2 regions of the Allobosea sp. NPDC055353 genome follow, and region 2 is predicted to be linked to the other one. Evidence: riboswitches for the same ligand, from Rfam matches in the RefSeq annotation. Region 2 holds a riboswitch; the other holds the start of a gene.
The links. Region 2 has a riboswitch for thiamine pyrophosphate ahead of ACWIEX_RS02375 (LuxE/PaaK family acyltransferase). Riboswitches for the same ligand answer to the same signal wherever they lie in the genome.

Region 1: another riboswitch for thiamine pyrophosphate. It lies ahead of thiC (phosphomethylpyrimidine synthase ThiC); the one in region 2 lies ahead of ACWIEX_RS02375 (LuxE/PaaK family acyltransferase).

Annotation. Positions count from the first base shown of each region.
Region 1 is NZ_JBSHMC010000003.1:148,660-158,767, forward strand. Features, by position in the region: gene dnaK (molecular chaperone DnaK) at 1-1,182, opposite strand, end outside; gene ACWIEX_RS21240 (hypothetical protein) at 1,516-2,376, shown strand; gene ACWIEX_RS21245 (hydroxyethylthiazole kinase) at 2,586-3,326, opposite strand; gene thiC (phosphomethylpyrimidine synthase ThiC) at 3,323-5,200, opposite strand; TPP riboswitch at 5,280-5,384, opposite strand; gene ACWIEX_RS21255 (hypothetical protein) at 5,455-5,652, opposite strand; gene ACWIEX_RS21260 (hypothetical protein) at 5,701-5,973, opposite strand; gene ACWIEX_RS21265 (OmpA family protein) at 6,147-7,229, opposite strand; gene ACWIEX_RS21270 (polysaccharide deacetylase family protein) at 8,266-9,168, opposite strand; gene ACWIEX_RS21275 (dipeptide ABC transporter ATP-binding protein) at 9,180-10,108, opposite strand, start outside.
Region 2 is NZ_JBSHMC010000001.1:520,395-530,502, forward strand. Features, by position in the region: gene ACWIEX_RS02330 (sulfite oxidase) at 1-35, shown strand, start outside; gene ACWIEX_RS02335 (hypothetical protein) at 62-385, shown strand; gene ACWIEX_RS02340 (c-type cytochrome) at 398-787, shown strand; gene ACWIEX_RS02345 (4-hydroxythreonine-4-phosphate dehydrogenase) at 835-1,506, opposite strand; gene ACWIEX_RS02350 (3-oxoacyl-ACP reductase) at 1,583-2,350, opposite strand; gene ACWIEX_RS02355 (ABC transporter substrate-binding protein) at 2,347-3,339, opposite strand; gene ACWIEX_RS02360 (ABC transporter permease) at 3,346-4,095, opposite strand; gene ACWIEX_RS02365 (ABC transporter ATP-binding protein) at 4,092-4,883, opposite strand; gene ACWIEX_RS02370 (acyl-CoA reductase) at 4,873-6,321, opposite strand; gene ACWIEX_RS02375 (LuxE/PaaK family acyltransferase) at 6,327-7,403, opposite strand; TPP riboswitch at 7,492-7,621, opposite strand; gene rfbA (glucose-1-phosphate thymidylyltransferase RfbA) at 7,835-8,710, opposite strand; gene rfbD (dTDP-4-dehydrorhamnose reductase) at 8,713-9,618, opposite strand; gene rfbC (dTDP-4-dehydrorhamnose 3,5-epimerase) at 9,618-10,108, opposite strand, start outside.

The sequences.
Region 1 (10,108 bases), on a different contig from region 2:
GAGCGACAGCGGGGTCACGTCGAGCAGCAGCACGTCCTTGACGTCGCCCTGCAGCACGCCGGCCTGAACCGCAGCGCCGATGGCGACGACTTCGTCAGGATTGACGCCCTTGTGCGGCTCCTTGCCGAAGAACTGCTTCACGACCTCCTGCACCTTCGGCATGCGGGTCATGCCGCCGACGAGGACGACCTCGTCGATCTGGCCCGCCGACAGGCCGGCATCCTTGAGCGCCTTCTTGCAGGGCTCGATGGTGCGCTGGATCAGATCGTCGACCAGGCTCTCGAACTTGGCGCGCGACAGCTTGATGGCAAGGTGCTTCGGGCCCGAGGCATCCGCCGTGATATAGGGCAGGTTGATCTCGGTCTGGGCCGTGGTCGAGAGCTCGATCTTGGCCTTCTCCGCCGCTTCCTTCAGGCGCTGGAGGGCGAGCTTGTCCTTCTTCAGGTCGATGCCCTGCTCGCGCTTGAACTCGTCCGCGAGGTACTCGACCAGGCGCATGTCGAAGTCTTCGCCGCCGAGGAAGGTGTCGCCATTGGTCGACTTCACCTCGAAGACGCCGTCGCCGATCTCGAGGATCGAGACGTCGAAGGTGCCGCCGCCGAGGTCATAGACCGCGATGGTGCCGGCCTGCTTCTTGTCGAGGCCATAGGCCAGCGCCGCCGCGGTCGGCTCGTTGATGATGCGCAGCACCTCGAGGCCGGCGATGCGGCCGGCATCCTTCGTCGCCTGGCGCTGGGCGTCGTTGAAATAGGCGGGAACCGTGATGACGGCCTGGGTGACGGGCTGGCCGAGATAGGCCTCCGCCGTCTCCTTCATCTTGGTCAGCGTGAAGGCCGAGATCTGCGACGGCGAATAGTCCTTGCCGTCGGCTTCCACCCAGGCGTCGCCCGAGGAGGCCTTCTTGATCTTGTAGGGAACGAGCTTCAGGTCCTTCTGCGTCATCGGATCGTCGAAGGTCCGGCCGATGAGGCGCTTGATGGCGAAGAAGGTGCGCTCCGGGTTGGTGACGGCCTGGCGCTTCGCAGGCTGGCCGACAAGGCGTTCGCCGTCATCCGTGATGGCGACGATGGAGGGCGTGGTGCGCGCGCCTTCCGAATTCTCGATGACCTTGGGCGTCGAGCCTTCCATCACTGCAACGCAGCTGTTGGTCGTGCCGAGGTCGATACCAATGACTTTACCCATGGATGGGATCCCTTTCGATTGAGCAGATCGCCGACCTGCGGCGCTTGTGCACCGCCTGCCGGCCCATGGACCGGATCGCCCCCGCTTCAGCGGCGAACGAAACCGGCATTCCACGTTTGACGGTGGTTAAACCGCCCCTTGGCGGCGTATATAGTGAGGGTGTTCCACCCCTTGCAAGACAGGCGAGCCGATTAAGCAACGGGGAGCACCGGCCGGGCGGCCCGCGAAACGCGCTTTCCGGCCGGGTGTGGCCTTCCCGTCCTTGTCTAACCCGGCTCGCGCCTGCATGCAGAAAGGCCGTTCAGGCTTCACTGGGCCGCCATGACACGACCGATGCGCCTCATCCTGGCCTCGATAGCCCTCGCCACAGCCGCAACCGTGGCGCATGCGCAGCCGCTGCAATTGCCCGGCGCCCAGCCGTTCAACGCGCCCGGAACCCAGCAGGCAGCGCCCTCCCGGCCCGGCGCCCCGACAGCGCCGCGCCCGCCCAGCATGTCCGCCATCAAGGTCGCCGGGGAGGATGCCATCATCGGCAAGACCTTGCACCGCCACGGCCATCACGGCGAGGCAGTCTTCTCGAAGACGGCGACCGGCTACGGCCTCAAGCTCAATCTCGACGGGTTCCAGAGCACCAATCTGGTCGAGCCCTGCGCCATCTCCTTCGGCGACGCGCCTCTCCCCGTCACGGCGCTCGGGCGCCCGGCCGGCGTGCCGCGCTACCGGCTGGAGGCGCCGATCTGCCCGATCGTCTTCGACGTGCTCGACGGCGCCTTCCTCGTGGTCGAACCGACGGAGCCCTGCGTCGTCCAGGCCGCGCAATGCCGGATCGACCCGCGCGGGCTGTGGGGCCCCGATGCGCGTACCGTTGCCGGGCAGGCCAAGGAGATCGAGAAGGCACGCGGCAGCGCCGAACGCGCCGTGCGCGAGGGCTACCGGACGCTGACCGCCAAATCCGACGCTGTCGAGCAGCGCGTGATCGCGCGCGAGCAGGCCGGCTTCTCGGCCGAGCGCGAGATGATCTGCCGGGATTTCCAGCGCGAGGGCCAGTTCGGCTTCTGCGGCGCGCGGGTGACGGAGGCGCGGGCCGCCTCGCTGCGCGCCCGGCTCGGCCTCAACACCGAGCCCAAGCCTGCCGCGGCCAGGCCGAGGCCACGCCCGAAGCCCGCGCCGCTCTCGCTGACGCCGACGCAGTAGCGGGGCAGAGCGCAGTCACAGAGCGCTGTCATCCCGTGCGCGCTGCGGCACGCAGTGCTGCTGCGCAGACACGGGACCGCATGACGAGAGGACGCCTTTTTTGACCGAAAGTGCGCGCCCTGCATGACAGGCGCCTCTTCTTGCGCACGGTCCCGTGTCTGCGTCGCAGCACTGCGTACTGCAACGCGCACGGGATGACAGCGCGAACCTCAGCCCATCCGGGTCGCGAGCGCGGCCTCGTCGAGCCCAGCCAACGCATCGACCAGATGCATCGCGAAGCTACCGGGACCGGCGGCACGCTCGGCCGCGATCTCGCCAGCGATGCCATAGGCGGTGAGCGCTGCCGCGGCCGCGATCACCGGATCGGGCTCGACCGCCCGGCACGCCGCGACCAGCGCGCTCGATGCGCAGCCGAGCCCGGTCACCTTGCTCATCCATTCATGGCCATGCGCGACCGACAGGCTGCGATCCTCCGTCTCGATGCGATCGACCGCGCCGGTGGTGACGCGCACAATGTCGCGCCTGAGCGCAAAAAGCGGCTCCAGTACCGCCATTTCGGTGGCATTGCCGCGCACCAGCACATCGAACAGCGCCAGCACGTCGCCGACCAGCCGCAGCCGCAAGGGCGAAAGCTCGACGAAGACCGGGTCGAGCACCAGCGGGATGCGGCGCTCGTGCGCGACGCCGACGAGCTTGGGAATGGCGCGCTCGCCTTCGAGGCTGAGCGTGCCGAGATTGATCAAGATCGCGCCCGCTCCGGCCGCAACGGCCTCGACCTCGTCGGGATGACTTGCCATCGAGGGTACGGCCCCGAAAGCCAGCAGCATGTTGGCGGTGACGTTCTGCGCCACCGTATTGGTCAGGCAATGAATGCGCGGGCGGCGCCGGGCCACCCGCGCGAGGATCGATGCGACGCTGGCCGCATCGAGCTTTTCGTCGAAACCGCTCATTCAGCAGCAGGTAGATAAATGCTGCCGCCCTTGTCGAGGAATTCCTTCGACTTGGCGGCCATGCCCTCGTCTGCAAGCGCTTCCAGCGCCTTGCGCTCGTTGTCGCTCATCGCCAGCACCTCGGCGCGCAGATCCTGCGTGATCTTCATCGAGCAGAATTTCGGCCCGCACATCGAGCAGAAATGCGCGACCTTGTGGGCATCCTTGGGCAAGGTCTCGTCGTGGAATTCCCGCGCCGTGTCGGGATCCAGCGCCAGATTGAACTGGTCCTCCCAGCGGAAGTCGAAGCGCGCACGGCTGACCGCGTCGTCCCGGATCTTCGCGGCCGGATGGCCCTTGGCGAGATCGGCGGCATGGGCCGCGATGCGATAGGTGATGACGCCGGTCTTGACGTCGTCGCGGTTCGGCAGGCCGAGATGCTCCTTCGGCGTGACGTAGCAGAGCATGGCGCAGCCATACCAGCCGATCATCGCCGCGCCGATGCCGGAGGTGATGTGATCGTAACCCGGCGCGATATCGGTGGTTAGCGGTCCGAGCGTGTAGAAGGGCGCCTCGCCGCATTCGCGCAATTGCTTGTCCATGTTCTCCTTGATCTTGTGCATCGGCACGTGGCCGGGCCCCTCGATCATCACCTGACAGCCCTTGTCCCAGGCGATCTTGGTGAGCTCGCCCAAGGTCTCCAGCTCGGCGAACTGCGCGCGGTCATTGGCATCGGCGATCGAGCCCGGACGCAGGCCGTCGCCCAGCGAGAACGAGACGTCGTAGCGGCGCATGATCTCGCAGATCTCGTCGAAGCGCTCGTAGAGGAAGCTTTCGCGGTGATGCGCGAGGCACCAGCGCGCCATGATCGAGCCGCCACGCGAGACGATGCCGGTGACGCGGTTCGCCGTCAGCGGCACGTAAGGCAGCCTCACCCCGGCATGGATGGTGAAATAGTCGACGCCCTGCTCGGCCTGCTCGATCAGCGTGTCCTTGAACACCTCCCAGTCGAGCTTGATCGGATCGCCGCCGACCTTCTCCAGCGCCTGGTAGATCGGCACGGTGCCGATCGGGACCGGCGAATTCCTGAGGATCCAGGAGCGGATGTTGTGGATGTTGCGGCCGGTGGAGAGGTCCATCACCGTGTCGGCACCCCAGCGGATCGCCCAGACCAGTTTCTCGACCTCCTCGGCCGCGCCCGAGGTGACGGCAGAGTTGCCGATATTGGCGTTGATCTTGACCAGGAAATTGCGGCCGATCGCCATCGGCTCCAGCTCGGGATGGTTGATATTGGCCGGGATGATGGCGCGGCCCCGCGCGATCTCGTCGCGGACGAATTCCGGCGTGACGAATTCCGGCACGCTCGCCCCGAAGCTCTCGCCATCGGCATGACGCTCCTTCGTGCCTTCCAGCATGGCGGCACGGCCGAGATTCTCGCGATGGGCGACATAGATCATCTCGGGGGTGACGATGCCGGCCTTCGCGAACTCGTACTGCGTCGTCAGCTGGCCCCGCTTCGCTTCGAGGATCGGGCGCTCGGCCGGGCAGGCGGGAACGAGCTGCGCTTCGCTGATATGGCCGTTATCCGCAGCCGTCACAGCGCGTCCGGGCACGGTCTGGAAGCCACGCGCATCGAGCCAGGCGCGGCGCGGCTGGGCGAGACCGGCATTCAGATCGATCTTCGCATCGGTCTCGGTGAAGGGGCCGGAGGGGTCGTAGAGGCGCACCGGCGGCTCGGCATCGGTCGTCAGCACGACCTCGCGGAAGGGCACGCGCATCTCAGGATGCTCGGGCGCCGCGACATAGATCTTGCGCGAGCCGATGATCGGCCCGGTCGTCACGCTCTGGGGAGCGGTCTTGACGCTGTTCTTCTGGGGTTTCGCGTGGGCATTCATAAGGGGATCTCCTCCTTGGTACAGGTCAGGAGATCCGGCGTCGAAGCGGTTCAAGCGCTGTGATGCGGGTGCAGGCCAAGGCTGCACCGCGTTCCAGTCCCTCCGCCGGTATGACCCGGATCAGGTTCGATGGGTTCAGCTTCGAAAGCCGTCTCAGCCCTTGCGGGCACCCCTCGGAACGCGGACGAGGTTAGGCGTAGCGCCGCCGCTTGGCAACGGGCTGTGCAAAGATCTGATCGGATAGGAAGGAAGGCTCAGACAGTCAGGTCGACCAACGCGCCCTGCCCGGCCGGCAGCGTCGCTTGCGTCTGCTCGGCGCTCTGCTGGAGCATGGCGACCAGAGCCTGATCGGCCTGTGCATTCTGCCTGAGCATCTCGACGGACAGCGCCTGCTGGGTCGAGGCGGCCTGCATCGTGACGATGCTCTGGGCAAGGGAAACGGTGTCGCTCATGGCGGGCACCCTAGCCGGGCAATCCTACCAAATCCTCAACCCGGTTGCTCAAGGTGCGATGATCGAGGGCACCGGCTTGGGCATCGGCGGATCGCGCTCCGGCCGGACCTGCGCCTTGTCCTCGCCGGTGCCGCGCTTTTCGTCGCGGGGCGCCACAGTGTTGGGCGTCGTCGGGCGAGCCGCCTCTCCCGATCGCGGCGCCGGCAGCACGCCGGGAGCCTGCGGCCTTGGCGGAGGCGGTACTGTCTGGGCCTGCGCCGACACTGCACCGGGCAGGCTGACGGCCAGCAATCCAGCCAGAACCGGAACGAACTTTCTCATGGCGACATCTCCCTTCGGCCTAGACCCTTGCTTGTCGCATTTTCTTCACGCGAACCGGTGCCCACTTCGCTCGAAAATGCTCTGTCCTCCGCCAATGAAACAGGCGCAGGGAACGGGTGTTCCCTGCGCCTGCGGAAGAGCGGGGCTGCCTGGAAAGCCGCCCCGCCCGCGTGTCACTGGTTCTGGCCGTTGAGCAGCGGCGTGATGCGCCGGAGCGTGACGCGCCGGTTCTCGCGCGAAGCCTCCTGCGTGTTCAGCTTGAGGTACTGCTCGCCATAGCCCTGGGTCGTCAGGTTCTCCGGCGGGATCTGGAAATCGCGCGTCAGGATTTCCGCGACCGACTGCGCCCGGCGATCGGAGAGCGAGAGATTGTCGACATCGGCGCCGACGGCGTCGGTGTGGCCCTCGACGAGGAAGACCTCGTTGGGCGAGCGCTGCAGGGCGCGCTTCACCGAATCCGCAAGCACGGAGAGACGCCGCGCCTGATCCTGCCCGACCTGCCAGGAGCCGGTCTCGAAATTGATCGTATCGATATCGACGCTGCGCATGCGGGCGCGCAGGTCCGGCGAGTAGCGCACCTCGTCCAGCGTGTAGCGGCGCGGGATCGCGGCGATCGGCGGCGCCGTGATCGTCTCGTAGATCAACGCCTCGTCAGCCTGGTCCGCGTCGACGATATAGCGCTCGCGCGGCATCGGCAGCGGCGGTGGCGGCAGCACGACGACATCGTCGGCGAAGCGCCCCGGACGGCCCCGCAGCGTGTTGTCGATGATGATCACCTCGCGGTCGTCGCGGTCGATGCGGGTGCGGCGGATCAGCCGGCCCTGCTCGTCCGTGACCGTGACGATCCGCGTGCCGTCGGGGCGCTCGAAGATCGTGCGGTTCTCGTCGCCACGGCGTTCGGAGCGGCCCTGCCAGCCGAGATCGCGGAAGCGCTGGTCCTCGTCGCGGCGGATGATGGCGCGGCCGTCATCGTCGCGGATGATGGTGCGGCCGGGCTCGCGGATGATGGTGAGGTCGCCCTCGCGCTGCTCCCGCCGCTCGCGGCGGATGTCGTCGAAGCGCTCGGCGCCCTGCGTCGCCATGATGCCGCCGAGGACACCGGCGCCGAGGCCGATCGCACCGGCCACGCCCGGCGAGATGCCGCCACGGCGGCCCTCACGCTGGGGCGGCTGGCCGGGAGGTCCGGCTGGCGGCTGGCCCGGAGCGGCGCCTGGCTGCGCCGGAGCGGCCGTTCCCGGTGCTCCCCCGGAAGGCATGCCGGGAGCCGTGCGTCCCGGTTGGGCCGGCGTGGCACCTGCGGGCGGCGTCGGGACGGCGGCGCCCGGCTGTGCGGGAACCGGAGCGCCCGGCGTTCCGGCCGGAGGCGTTCCCGGAGCCGGGCGCGAAGGCCGCGCCGGAGCAGCCCCTGCAGGCGGCGTCGGAACGGTCGCATCCGGCTGGACGGGAGTACCGGGCTGCGGCGCTGCTGCGGGCGGTCGTTGCCGGGAAGGCGAAGCCGAAGGCGGAACAGCCGGACCGCCACGCGGAACCGCAGAGGGCGGCGCGCCGGCGCCGGGCTGGGACGGAGCGGCCGGCGCCGTCGCAGGTGGCGTTCCCGGCGGGCGGGGCTGGGTCGGCGCAGCCGAGGGCGGAACAGCCGGGCCGCCACGCGGCGCGGCTGCCGGCGGCGCTGCAACCGGGGGCGCGGAAGGTTTGGGAGCCGCGCGCGGCGGCGCCGGCGCAGTCGGCTCGGCCGGCGGGCGCGGCGCTGTCGGGCGGGCGGCCGGGGCCTCCCGGGGAGATGGCGCGGCATTCGGCGCGGGGCGAGGCGCAGCAGGCGCCTCACGCGGCATCGCCGGGCGCTCGGGCTGCGGACGCGCGGCCGGCGGCTCGGCGCGCGGCGGCTGCGAAGGCATGGCGGGAGGCTGCGGCCGCGGTGCCGCCGGAGCGGGCTGCGTCTGCGGCGGGCGCGGTGCCTGTGGCTGGGCGGGGGCGCTCGGGGCAGCGGGGCGCTCCGGGCCACGCTGACCGGGCTGCGCGCCTGGCTGCTGCGGGCGCCGCGGCCCGCGCGGATCATCCTTGTCTCCCGCGGCGGGGGCCTGTGCGACCCGGTATCCGGCCTCGGCGAAGGCCTGTCCGGCTTGCGAAAGGACGAGGGCCGGCAGGACGGTCCCGACCAGCAACCAGCGTTTCGTGCGCATCTTTATTCCCGTCGTTCTGTTTCAACGTGCGGGTATCAGGCCCCTCATGGCCTGAACCCCCGATGAAGCGAAAACGGCAGGAATCGGGCAGCGGTTCCGCCGCCCTGCCGATTTAGATGCCGGCCTCAGCCTTCACATAGGCCGCGATCTCGGCATGGGTCGCGAACCAGCAATCGCCCTTCGCCTTGGCCAGCCGGACCAGCTCCTCGAGGATCCAGAAGCGTGAGCGATAGGTGATGACATGCGGATGCATGGTCAGCAGGAAGAGGCCGCCATCCGCATAGGCGCCCTCGAACTCGCGGCGGAAGATGTCGAAGACCGCTTCCGGCGACGTATAGGGCCGGAGCGCCTGGAAGCGGTTCATGCTGAGATAGGGTGCGTCGTCGCGGATCCACTCGACCGGCAGTTCGACGATGCCGGTCGCCTCGCCCTTCTCGACAATCTCGTAGGGATCGTCATCGGCGAAGAGCGAGCTGTCGTAGAGCAGGCCTAGCTCGCGCTCGATCGCGAGCGTCACCTCGGAAAAGTCCCAGGACGGGGTGCGCATGCCGACCGGGCGGATGCCGGTGATCTTCTCCAGCGTATCGGCCGAGCGCAGATGCAGTTCGCGCTCGTTTGCGGGCGGCACCGCCGTGTTGACCTCGTGAATCCAGCCGTGAAGGCCGATCTCATGGCCGGCGCCGACGATGCGGCGCTGCTCTTCGGGATAGAGCAGGGCGGTGACGGCCGGCACGAAAAAGCTCGCCGGGATATCGTGCCGCTTCAGCAGATCGAGGATGCGCGGCACGCCGACGCGGTTGCCGTACTGGCCCCAGGAGAGGCGCCCGACCGACTTGCCGCCATCGCGCAGCTCGTTGGTCTCGTGATCGACGTCGAAGGAGAGGGCGACGGCGCAGCGGGCGCCGTTCTTCCACCTGGCCGGCTTCAGGTTGCGGCCGGCGCGGACCTGCTCGACCTTGCCGCGCCAGATCTCTTCCGGCCATTGCCAGGGCAGGAGTTCGTTGGCGTCGGTCATGGCAGCTCTCCTCAGGTCGTAGCAGTGCCCGGCAGCACCGGCACCGCGGCGAGCAGGCGCTTGGTGTAATCGTGCTGCGGGTGATCGTAGACCGCGCCGGCCGGGCCGCTCTCGACGATCCGGCCGCGATACATGATCGCGACGCGGTCGCAGAGATGGCGGACGACCGAGAGGTCGTGCGAGATGAAGATCAGCGTCAGGTCGAGTTCCTGCCGGAGGCGGATCAGCAGGTTGATGATCTGCGCCTGGATCGAAACATCGAGCGAGGCGACCGGCTCGTCGCAGACGACGACATCGGGCTGCATCGCGAGAGCGCGGGCAATGGCGACGCGCTGGCGCTGGCCGCCCGAGAACTGATGCGGATAGCGGGCGGCGAAATCCGGATCGAGTCCGACCGCCGCCAGCCATTGCCGGACATAGGTCTTGGCCTGAGCGCGCGCGATCAAGCCATGGGCCAGCGGCCCCTCGGCGATGCTGTCGCCCACGGTCATGCGTGGGTTGAGCGAGGCGAAAGGGTCCTGGAAGATGGTCTGGACGCGGGTCGTGACCTTGTGCGGGTTGTCGCCCGCGCTCATCACGGCTGAGCCGTCGATGCGGACGAGACCCTGATCCGGGGCATAGATGCCGGCCGCGACGCGCCCCAGCGTCGACTTGCCCGAGCCGGATTCGCCGACGAGGCCGAGCGCCTCGCCGCGTTTCAGCACCAGCGTGACATCGTCGACCGCCTGCACCACGGCCGGCGCCTTGGACAGGCCGGCCTTCTGGGCCAGCTTGCGGAACAGGCCGGGCGTCTGGGTGAAGCGCTTGGCGACATGCTCGATGCGGACGTAATGCACGGGATCGGCGACGGCAGGCGGCGCCTGCCGGGCGAGGCGCGGCGGCGGCGCGATGTCGGAGCCGACGCCGCCGGCCAGCAATTTTCCGGGCTCGGAGCGCGAGG
Region 2 (10,108 bases):
ACCCGCTGCATCGCATCGCGGTCCTGGTGGGCTGACGATGGTGCTCGCGCAATCGCTTCGGATGGCCGCTCTCGCGGCCATCCTCCTCGCCCCCTCCGCCGGTTTCGCCCAGGAGGAGACGCCTGAAACGCTGCCCGATTTCCCCGGCCGCGAAGAGACCTTCGGCTATTGCATCGGCTGCCATTCGATGACGGTCGTCGGCCGGCAGGGCATGGATCGCACCCGCTGGGACGAGACGCTCAACTGGATGACCGAGAAGCATGGCATGCCGGAGCCTGATCCGGAGATGCGCAAGACCCTGCTCGATTATCTCGCCCAGGCCTTCCCGCCGAAGGCGCCGGCCCAGGGCGGCGGCTGGGTCAACCCTTTCGCTCCCAAGCAATAGGATCCTCTCGAAATGAAGTTCGCAGTCCTCGCCGGCGCCGCCCTGCTCGTGGCCGCCGTCCAGCCCGCTCGCGCCCAGGACGCCGCTGCCGGCGAGAAGGTCTATGCCCAGTGTCGCGCCTGCCATCAGGTCGGTGAAACCGCCAGGAACATGGTCGGCCCCGCCCTCAACGGCGTCATCGGCCATAAGGCCGGAGCACGCGAAGGCTACAGCTACAGCGCGGCGATGAAGGATTCCGGCCTCACCTGGAACGAGGCGACCTTCGCCGAATACATCCAGAACCCGCGCGCCAAGGTGCCGGGCACCAAGATGATCTATGCCGGGCTCAAGGACGAGAAGCGCATCGCCGACCTCATGGCCTATCTCAAGCAGTTCGACGACGCCGGCAAGAAGGCTGAGTGACGACGTTCCGGTGCCGGACCTCGTGAGATGGTCCGGCTGCGGCCTGCTCAGAGGCAGGCGGCGATGGCGTCGAGCTGTGCCCGCAAGGCCGGGCCGGAGGCGGGGAAACGGCCTTCCAGCGCTGCCGTTCCGATGGTGAAGCCTGCTGCGCCACTGCGGCGGATCGCTTCGATCTGCTCGGGGCGCTCAATCGAACCGGCGACAAGGACGGGCTTGTCCGTCGCAGTGCAGACCGCCGCGATGAGCGCTTCCACATCCGTATGCGAGCGATAGGCCAGCAGATCGAGCCCATCGACGCCGTCCCGAGCGGCGATGGCACGGGCGCTGCCGGCGATCTCGGCGACGGAGCCTTCCAGAATGCTCGGGTGCCCTGAAACGCGCCCGGCAAAGGGGTAGTAGCGGATGCCGGTGCCGCGCAGCAGCGGCAGCACGTCCTCGGCATGGGTCCCACCGAGCAGGTTGTCGACGCCGAGATCGATCGCCGCTCTCACCGAGGCGATTTCGCTGACGCGATCGAGCGAGACGACTTCGAGATAGCTCGTTGCGCCGCCGGCCTTGATCAGCCGGTGGACGGTCCGGAGTTCGGCGAAGGGCAGGCCGATATCCTTGAAGCCGATATGGCGGATGCCGGCCGCCAATGCGGTCGCGACATGGTCGATGGCCTCCGGCACCGTCCGGTCATGGCGCGTCAGCATGAAGATGAAGTCGAGCCGGTTCATGGCTTCCTCACGGAGCTGAGCCTTCAGGCATGCCACAGGTTTCGAGCGGAGAGGAGACCGGCTCCTCGCCATCTGCTCAGGCCATGACCAGCCCGCCATCGACATGGAGCACCTGGCCCGTGACGAAGCGGCTCCACTCGCTGGCGAGGAACAGGACTGGCCCCGCCACATCCTCCGGCGTCGCGATACGGCGCAGGGGCGTCTGCGCGATCAGCATCTCGCGCACCTCTTCCGGCGTCGCCGCGCTCGCCTGCGTCGGATAGACCAGCCCCGGCGCGACGCAGTTGACGCGGATGCCGAGCGGGCCGAGCTCGGCCGCGAGATTGCGGCTGAAGCCGACAAGCGCCGCCTTGGCGGTGGTGTAGTCGTGATAGGGAATGCTCGGCCGCGTCACCAGATCGCTGGCGAGATTGACGATGGCCCCGGCGCTGCGGCGCTGGAGCAGCGGCAGCATCGCGCGGCTCACCGTATAGGCCGCCTTCACTGCGCCCTCGAACTGCTGCTCGTAGGCCGCCCAGGGCGTCTCCCAGAAACGGGCGCGGTTGTCCGGATCGAAGCGATAGGGCGCGAAGGCGTTGTTGACGACGACGTCGAGCCGGCCGACCTCCTCCGCGATGCGCGTCGCCATGGCGGCAACAGCCTCGGGCGAGGTGACATCGGCTGCGATGGCGAGCGCTTCGCCACCGAGCTTTCGGCATTCCGCGGCGACGGCCTCGGCGGCCGCCTCGTTCGTCCGGTAGTTGACGATGACGATCCCGCCCTCGGCCGCGAAGGCTTTCGCGATCGCGGCCCCGATGCCGCGGCTCGCGCCGGTGATGAGGATGGCCCGGTCGCGGAATTTCACGGCGCGCCATCCTTCGCCGGGATCAGGTCGCTCTTCACGACCGCCTTCATGTCGATCTGGCTGCGGATCAAGCCGAGGCTTCGGAACGTGTCGGCGCCCTTCTGCAGGGCTTCGAGATCGAAGCGGCCGAGGCCCTCGCGCTCGGTGGTCGCCGAGACGCTCGACGCATTGCGCAGCTTGATGATCTCGAGGTTCACAGCCTCGTCGCGGCCGTTGATGGCGCGGGTGACGGCGATGCGCGCGGCCTCTTCGGGCTTGGCGATCATCCAGGCGGCGGAGTCGCGATAGGCGGCGAGGAAGCGCTTCAGCAGCGGCTTGTTCTGCTCGTAATAGCTCTCCTTCACGACGAAGATGTCGCTCGGCAGGTTGAGCTGGTCGCGGACCTCGATGACGTTGGCCTCGCCCAGTCCCTTGGCGCGGGCGACGAGCAGGCCGGTATCAGTGGCAGCGGTGGCATCGACGGCGCCTTGCATCAGCGGCGCGAAATTGAGCAGCCCGGTCGGCTGGATCGTGACGTCCTTCTCGCTCAACCCCACCTGATGCAGCAGCACGAGCAGATTCTGGTAGGTGCCGCTGGCGAGGCTGTAGACGCCGATGCGCTTGCCCTTGAGATCGGCGGCCGTGCGGATGCCGCTGCTCTTCAGCGCGACGACGTTGAAGACGTTCTGGGGATAGATGTTGTAGATCGCAACGAGTTTCTCGCCCTTGTCGAGCGCGAGATAGAGCGCGGCCGGATCGGTGAAGGCGACATGTGCTTGCCCAGCGATCAGGGTCTGCAGCGCCGCGCCGCCGCCATTGCCGGGCACGTAGTCGAGCGCGATGCCCTTGGCCTTGAAGAAGCCCTTGTCCGGCTCGGCCAGCAGATTGGTGATCTCGCTGATCGGCTGGCTCCAGCCGGCGACGGTGACCTTGTCGAGCGGCTGAGCTGCTGCTGGCGCCGCAGCCAAGCAGGAGAGGGCGAGCAGGAAGAAGGCGCGCAGCGCGGACATGGGGATCTAGCCTTTCGAGAAACGGTGCAGGACGCGGCGCTCGATCAGGCGCACGGCCTCGTAGAGCAGCATTCCAAGGGCGGTGATGACGATGAAGAGCGCGAAGATCAGGCTCGAATCCATCACGCTCTGCGCGGCGATGATCGAGGCGCCGAGCCCGATCCGCCCGCCGATGAACTCGCCGACCACGGCGCCGACCAGCGCCAGCACGACGGCGACGCGCAAGCCAGCCATGATGACGGGAAGCGCCGCCGGCAGCTTGAGGCGCAGCAGGATCTGGAGCCGGCCGGCGCCGAGCATGCGGAAGAGCTCGCGCCGGGGGGCATCGACCTCGCTGATCCCGGTCAGCGTGTTCTCCATCAGCGGGAAGAAGCAGATCAGCGCGGTGATGACGACGGTCGGCGTCATGCCGAAGCCGAACCAGATGATGAAGAGGGGCCCGAGCGCGAGCTTCGGCACGAGCTGGCTCGCCAGCACATAGGGCCGCAGCAGGCGGCTGAGCGCCGGGAATTCCGCGAGCAGGATGCCGACACCCAGCCCGACGATGGCGCCGATGCCGAGGCCCAGCGCCATCTCGGCGGCGGTCATCGCCAGATGCGGCCAGAGCCTGCCGGTCGCGATCTCGCTCCACAGCGTTGCGAGCACGCTGGAAGGCGCAGGCAGCACGAGCGGCGACAGGCCGCCGAGCCGGCACCAGGCTTCCCAGCCGGCGAGCAGGATGACAAGCAGCAGCAGCGAGGGCAGGCGCGCGATCATGCCGCCGGCCTCCGAATGACGGCGGCTGCTCCGTCCATGGCATCGCGTAATTCGCGGCAGGCGGCGATGAAGCCGGGCGCATAGCGCATGTCGCGGTGGCGCGGGCGGGCCAGCTCGATCCGGCGCACATGCGCAACCCGGCCGGCTTCCATCACAGCGACCTTGTCGGCGAGATAGACGGCCTCACCGATATCATGCGTGACGAAGAGCGCGGTTGTGCCGTTGAGCGCGCAGAGCCGCAGCAGGTCGTCCTGCAATTCCTCACGCGTCAGGGCGTCGAGCGCGGCGAAGGGTTCGTCGAGCAGCAGCAGGTCGGGATTGCCGACCAGAGCGCGGGCGACCGCGACGCGGCTCTGCTGCCCCCCGGAAAGCTCGGCCGGGCGGCGCCTGGCGAAATCCGCGAGGCCGACACGCTCCAGCAGGTCGAGCGCCGCGTCCTTGTCGGCGATGGTCGGGCGGCGCTTCAGCGAGACCGGCAGCAGGACGTTGTCGAGCGCGCTCAGCCAATCGAGCAGGGTCGGCGCCTGGAAGACGAAGCCGGCGCGCGGACTCGGGCCGGCCAGCGCCTCGCCGGCGATGCGGATCGCGCCCTCGCTCGGCATCAGCAGGCCGGCGGCGAGTTTGAGGAGGGTGGTCTTGCCGCAGCCGCTGCGGCCTAGCAGGCAATGGATTTCGCCGCGCGGGATCGACCAGTCGACCGCGTCGACGACGGCCGGGCCGGTTGCATCGTAGCGGTAGCTCGCCCGCTCGATCGTGACGAAACCGGGCTTGGGCTGCTCAGTCGACATAGGGCGCAAACCCTTCTGCCGCGGCTTCGGCTGATTGTTCGATCTCGGTAAAGGTGACGAGGTCGAGCAGACTGAAGCGTCCGTCATGATGCCAGCCGGCCTCCGGCGCGGTCATCCGGCCGAGCGGAGCGATGCGGCTGACGCCGATTGCGCCAAGCTGCTCGGAAAGTCGGAACAGCCGCTCGGGAGATGCGGCAACGCCCGCCGTCTGGAGGAAGCTGCGATAGGGCGCGACGAGGGCGGGGACCTCGTCGAGGCTGTCGATCGCGACCAGTTTGAGCGTGCGGTTCAGCCCGGTCGGGCTCAGGGCTTCCGGCGCCTCGACATGGACGACGCTCCAGGGATCGGCAGGCTCACCGAGAAGTTCCGCCGCTCCCTCCATCGCACGGGTTTCCTGCGCGCCGCGCCATGATGCGATCGAGGAGGCCTCGCCTTGCGAAAGCACGCGGCGCGGATGGCGCGAGGCGAGGGCGGCGAGTTCCTGCGCGACGTAGCGGGAGAACTCTGCAGGGCTGACCTTTCCGCCGCGTTCGACGAAGAGCATCTGCGGGGAGTAGCAGCCCTGCTGTTCGTAACGGATGACATCATGGGCGGCGAGCCGGGCCAGGGCAGGGGCCTTGCGGCTGTCGAGCGCCTCGCGCGCGATCACGCCGAAGCCGATCTTGTGGCCATGCGGCAGGAAGCGCGTCCTGATCGGCAGCTTGGCGCGCAGCGCGGTGAGTGTCTCGTTGCCGCCATAAGCCATGACGGTGTCGGCCTCGCGCATGAAGACCGGCTCGGCCGCCGCTTCGCCGCCCTTCCACCAGACGATGGCGAGGCATTCGCCGATCTCGGGGTCGATCTCGGCGAGGAGGCTGGCGAACCAGCCGGCTGTCAATGGCTCGGCCGAGGCGAGCTTGCCGATGCTGCCCGCCTTGACTAGCAATCCGCAGATCAGGCTCCACAGCGACAGCGCCGGGACATTGCCCGCCCAGACATGCAGCAGCAGATCCGGGCCGTGGGCACGCAGATAGCCGCCCTTGGGTGTCGGCTGGAAACCGTCGAGCAGGCCGGGATTGGCGAAATCCTCGGCCAGGAAGCGCAGGAGCTGCGGCTTGCGGAAGGTCTTGAGATAGCCGGTGAGGCCGAGGCGGACGGTCTCGCGGTCATAGCCGGTGACGATCGGCAGCAGGTGCTCGGCCTTTTGTCGCAGCGGGTGCTGGCGGTCGAGCAGGCGCGCGATGGCGGCATCGATCGCCGTGACGATGCGCGCGGTCTCCATCCGCTTCAGCCGGGCGCGGGCGTTGTCACGCACATGCGCGCAGAGCGCCGCAGCTTGCGCCTCGTCGAGTTCCGGCAGCGCGATGGTGGCGCTCTCGCCCCAGGCGCTATGGCTGACCTCGCGCCAGCGCAGCGCCTCGCGGTTCAGGCCCGGCAGATGGCCCGCATGCTCGATCACCGCATTCAGCCTCGTGCTGCCGCGAGGAATTCGGCGACCGCGACCGAGCAGCCCTTCGAGGCCTCGCCATCGACCCGGCCGAGCAGCTTGAAACCGCCCGGCACGATCTCGCCGGCATCCTCGGTCAGAATCGCCGCGACGCAGTTGAAGTGGGCGAGGTCGTGATGGACGATCACGCCGCGTTGGCCTTCCGGCAAATCCGCCCCGGTCAGCGGATCGACGACGCGGCTGCGGATCCAGTGCGGCCCGGATTTCACGGAAGGGCAGACGGCGTTGCCGTCGTCGTAGAGCTGCGAGCTCAGCTCGGTCATCCCGTACATGTTGACGCAGAACGCGCGTGGCACGCCGAAGGCGCTAGCGAGTCCGTCATAGAATTCGTCAGGAGCCAGCTCGCGCGACTGGCCTTTGAAGCCACCGGTATCGAGGATGCGGCTGCCTTCCGGCAAGGCGAAGCGCCGGCCGCTCGCGGCGAGCGCATCCAGCACGGGGACGAAGGAATAGCTCGCGCCGAGCAGGGCGTAGGGCTCGTCGCTCTTCTCGGCCGACTCCAGCGTCGACAGAAGGCCGTCGAGATCGAGCCCAGCCGCATTGATGAAGGTCTCGGAACCCGCCGTGCCGCATTCGCGCTTGGCGAGCGAGAGATAGGTGGCGAGCGAGGAATTGGGCAGCTCCGCCTCGTCCGGGAAGAGGATGCCCATGCGGATGCGCTCGCGGCCCTGCATGAAGCGCTCGCGGAAATTCACCAGCATCGAGCGCTTCCAGACGTCGAGCGTCGGATGATAGCTGCGCCCGCGGGTGCCTTGCGTGGTTCCGCTCGTCATGAAGACGCGTTCGGCTTGCTCCGGCGGGCTGCAGCTCAGCGTCAGGTCCTTGAAGGCGGTGATCGGCACCGCCGGGATGTCGCGCCAGCGCCGGACCGAGAGCGGCGTGCGGCCACGCTGCAGGCAGGAGCGCTTGTAAGGCTCGTTATTGCGGAACTGATAGGCGAAGACCTTGAGCGCCATCGCCTCGAATTCGGCTTCCGACGCGTCGGGAAGCGCGATGAACGCCGATAGCGCCGCGATGATCTCGGCTTGCGTCACTTGAGGCCCACTCCGTCCGGACGCGCACGGCCAAGCCGGGGCGTCGATCGCTGGAGGATCACGAGCGCAAGCTGGAATCAGGGCCGTACTGGCCGCATGTCCCGCATCCCTACGCCGGTATGATCCGGATCAGGTTCGGAGGGTCACCGCGTTGCTTGGGCTCGAAAGCCCAGCCGGCGGAATCTCAGCCTCCTAGCGAGGCCCCCCTGGGAACGGGAGCAGATGACGAGCGGCGGGCCTTGCTGTCAAGCGATAACGGAGCAGGGCGGGTATCCCCAAAAGCCGGGAGCGTTGGTCTGCCCGAGCCGTCATTGCGAGCGGAGCGAAGCAATCCAGGGGAGACTGGGTTCGAACTCTCTCACCCGGACCCCCTGGATTGCTTCGTCGCTTACGCTCCTCGCAATGACGCTTCGGTCCGATCGGAACAGGCTTCAGCCGGCGATGTCCCGGGCCATCCGCATGAGGTACTGGCCGTAATCGCCCTTGGCGAGCTTCTCGCCGAGCCGCGTCAGCTGCGCCGTCGAGATCCAGCCCTGCCGTGCCGCGATCTCCTCCGGGCAGGCGATGCGCAGGCCCTGCCGGCTTTCGAGGGTCCGGACGAACTCGCCGGCTTCCAGCAGGCTGTCGGGCGTGCCGGTATCGAGCCAGGCGAAGCCGCGGCCCATCGATTCCACCGAGAGCTGGCCGCGCTCCAGATAGATCCGGTTGACGTCGGTGATTTCGAGCTCGCCGCGGGCCGAGGGCTTCAGCGCGCGCGCGATCTCGACGACCTCGGCATCGTAGAAGTAAAGGCCGGTGACGGCCCAGCTCGATTTGGGGACCTCAGGCTTCTCCTCGATGGAAACCGCCTTGCCGGCACCGTCGAAGGCGACGACGCCGTAACGCTCGGGATCGCGGACATGATAGGCGAAGACGGTGGCGCCTCGCTCGCGCGCTTTCGCTCGCGCCATCATCGCGGGCAGGGAATGGCCATAGAACAGGTTGTCGCCGAGAACGAGGGCGGAGGGCTCGCCGGCGACGAAATCAGCGCCGATCAGATAGGCCTGCGCCAGCCCACCGGGATGAGGTTGCTCGGCATAGGTCAGGCTCATGCCCCAGTCGGACCCGTCCCCGAGCAGGCGCTTGAAATGCGGCAGGTCGTGCGGCGTCGAGATAATCAGGACGTCGCGGATGCCGGCGAGCATCAGCGTCGAAAGCGGATAATAGATCATCGGCTTGTCGTAGACGGGCAGGAGCTGCTTCGACATCGCCAGCGTCATCGGGTGCAGCCGCGTGCCGGAACCGCCGGCGAGGATGATGCCCTTCATCGTTACCTCTGATCCTTGGCCTGATCTTTAAGAAGCCGCGCGACACAGGACCGGAGCGAGCTTTGCCATTCAGGCAGCCGCACCTCATGGGCAAGCGCGAGCTTGCCGCAGTCGAGTCTGGAATTCGCGGGCCGGCGTGCCGGTGTCGGGTAATCGGCTGTCGCGATGCGCTTGACCCGGACCGGCTTGCCGCCCAGCCGCTCGCGTTCGGCGAAGATCGCCTCGGCGACATCGGCCCAGACGGCCTCGCCCGCAGCGCTCATATGGAACACGCCACGCAAGCGGGCATCCTCCGGTCGGCCCGTCAGGTTGCGCGCGACAGCGAAGATCGCATCGGCGATGTCGAGGGCGCTGGTCGGGGATCCCGCCTGGTCGGCGACGACGCCGATTTCGTCGCGGGTCTCGGCGAGGCGCAGCATCGTCTTTGCGAAGTTCTTGCCGAAGGGGCTGTAGATCCAGGCCGTGCGCAGGATCGCGTGATTGTCGGTGGCCGCCGCAACCGCCCGTTCGCCGGCGAGTTTGCTTGCGCCATAGGCCGAGATCGGTCCGGTCGCATCGTCCTCGCGATAGGGCCGGTCGAGCCCGCCATCGAAGACATAATCGGTCGAGAGCTGGATCATGGGGATGCCCAATGCCGCCGCGGCTCGCGCCGCCTCGCCGGCGGCCTCGCCATTGACGCGCATGGCGAGCTCGGGCTCGCTCTCGGCCTGGTCCACAGCCGTATAGGCAGCGGTGTTGACGATGACGTCCGGCCGGGCCGAACGCAGCGCCGGCGCGACCGTCTTCGGGACGGCGAGATCGAGATCCGGCCGGCGCAGCGCGATGACCTCGACGCCGACGGGCACGCGCTCCAGCATGGCGCAGACGACCTGGCCGGTCCAGCCGGTGACGGCGATACGAAGTGTCATCAGTCGAAATACCGCAGCATCTCGGCGAGGCGCGGATGCTTGCGGTCCTTGTCGGAGAGGGTGAGGCCGGAGAGCGGCAGGCGCCAGTCGATGCCGAGCGCCGGGTCGTCGAAGGCGAGGCCGTGGTCGTTCGCGGGCGCGTAAGGAGCGGTGACCTTGTAGAGCACCTCGGTATCCGGCTCCAGCGTGACGAAGCCATGGGCGAAGCCGATGGGGACGAGGAGCTGCTTCCAGTTCTCGGCGGAGAGCTCGACCGCGACATGCTTGCCGAAGGTCGGGGACGAAGCCCGGATATCGACGGCGACGTCGAGGATGCGGCCACGCGTGACCCGCACCAGCTTGTCTTGCGCGAAGGGTGGCGACTGGAAATGCAGGCCGCGCAGCGTTCCGACCGGGGCCGACAGCGACTGGTTGTCCTGGACGAAGTCCAGATCGAGCCCGGCCTCCGCGAAGGCCTTGTGGCTCCAGGTTTCCGAGAAGAAGCCGCGAT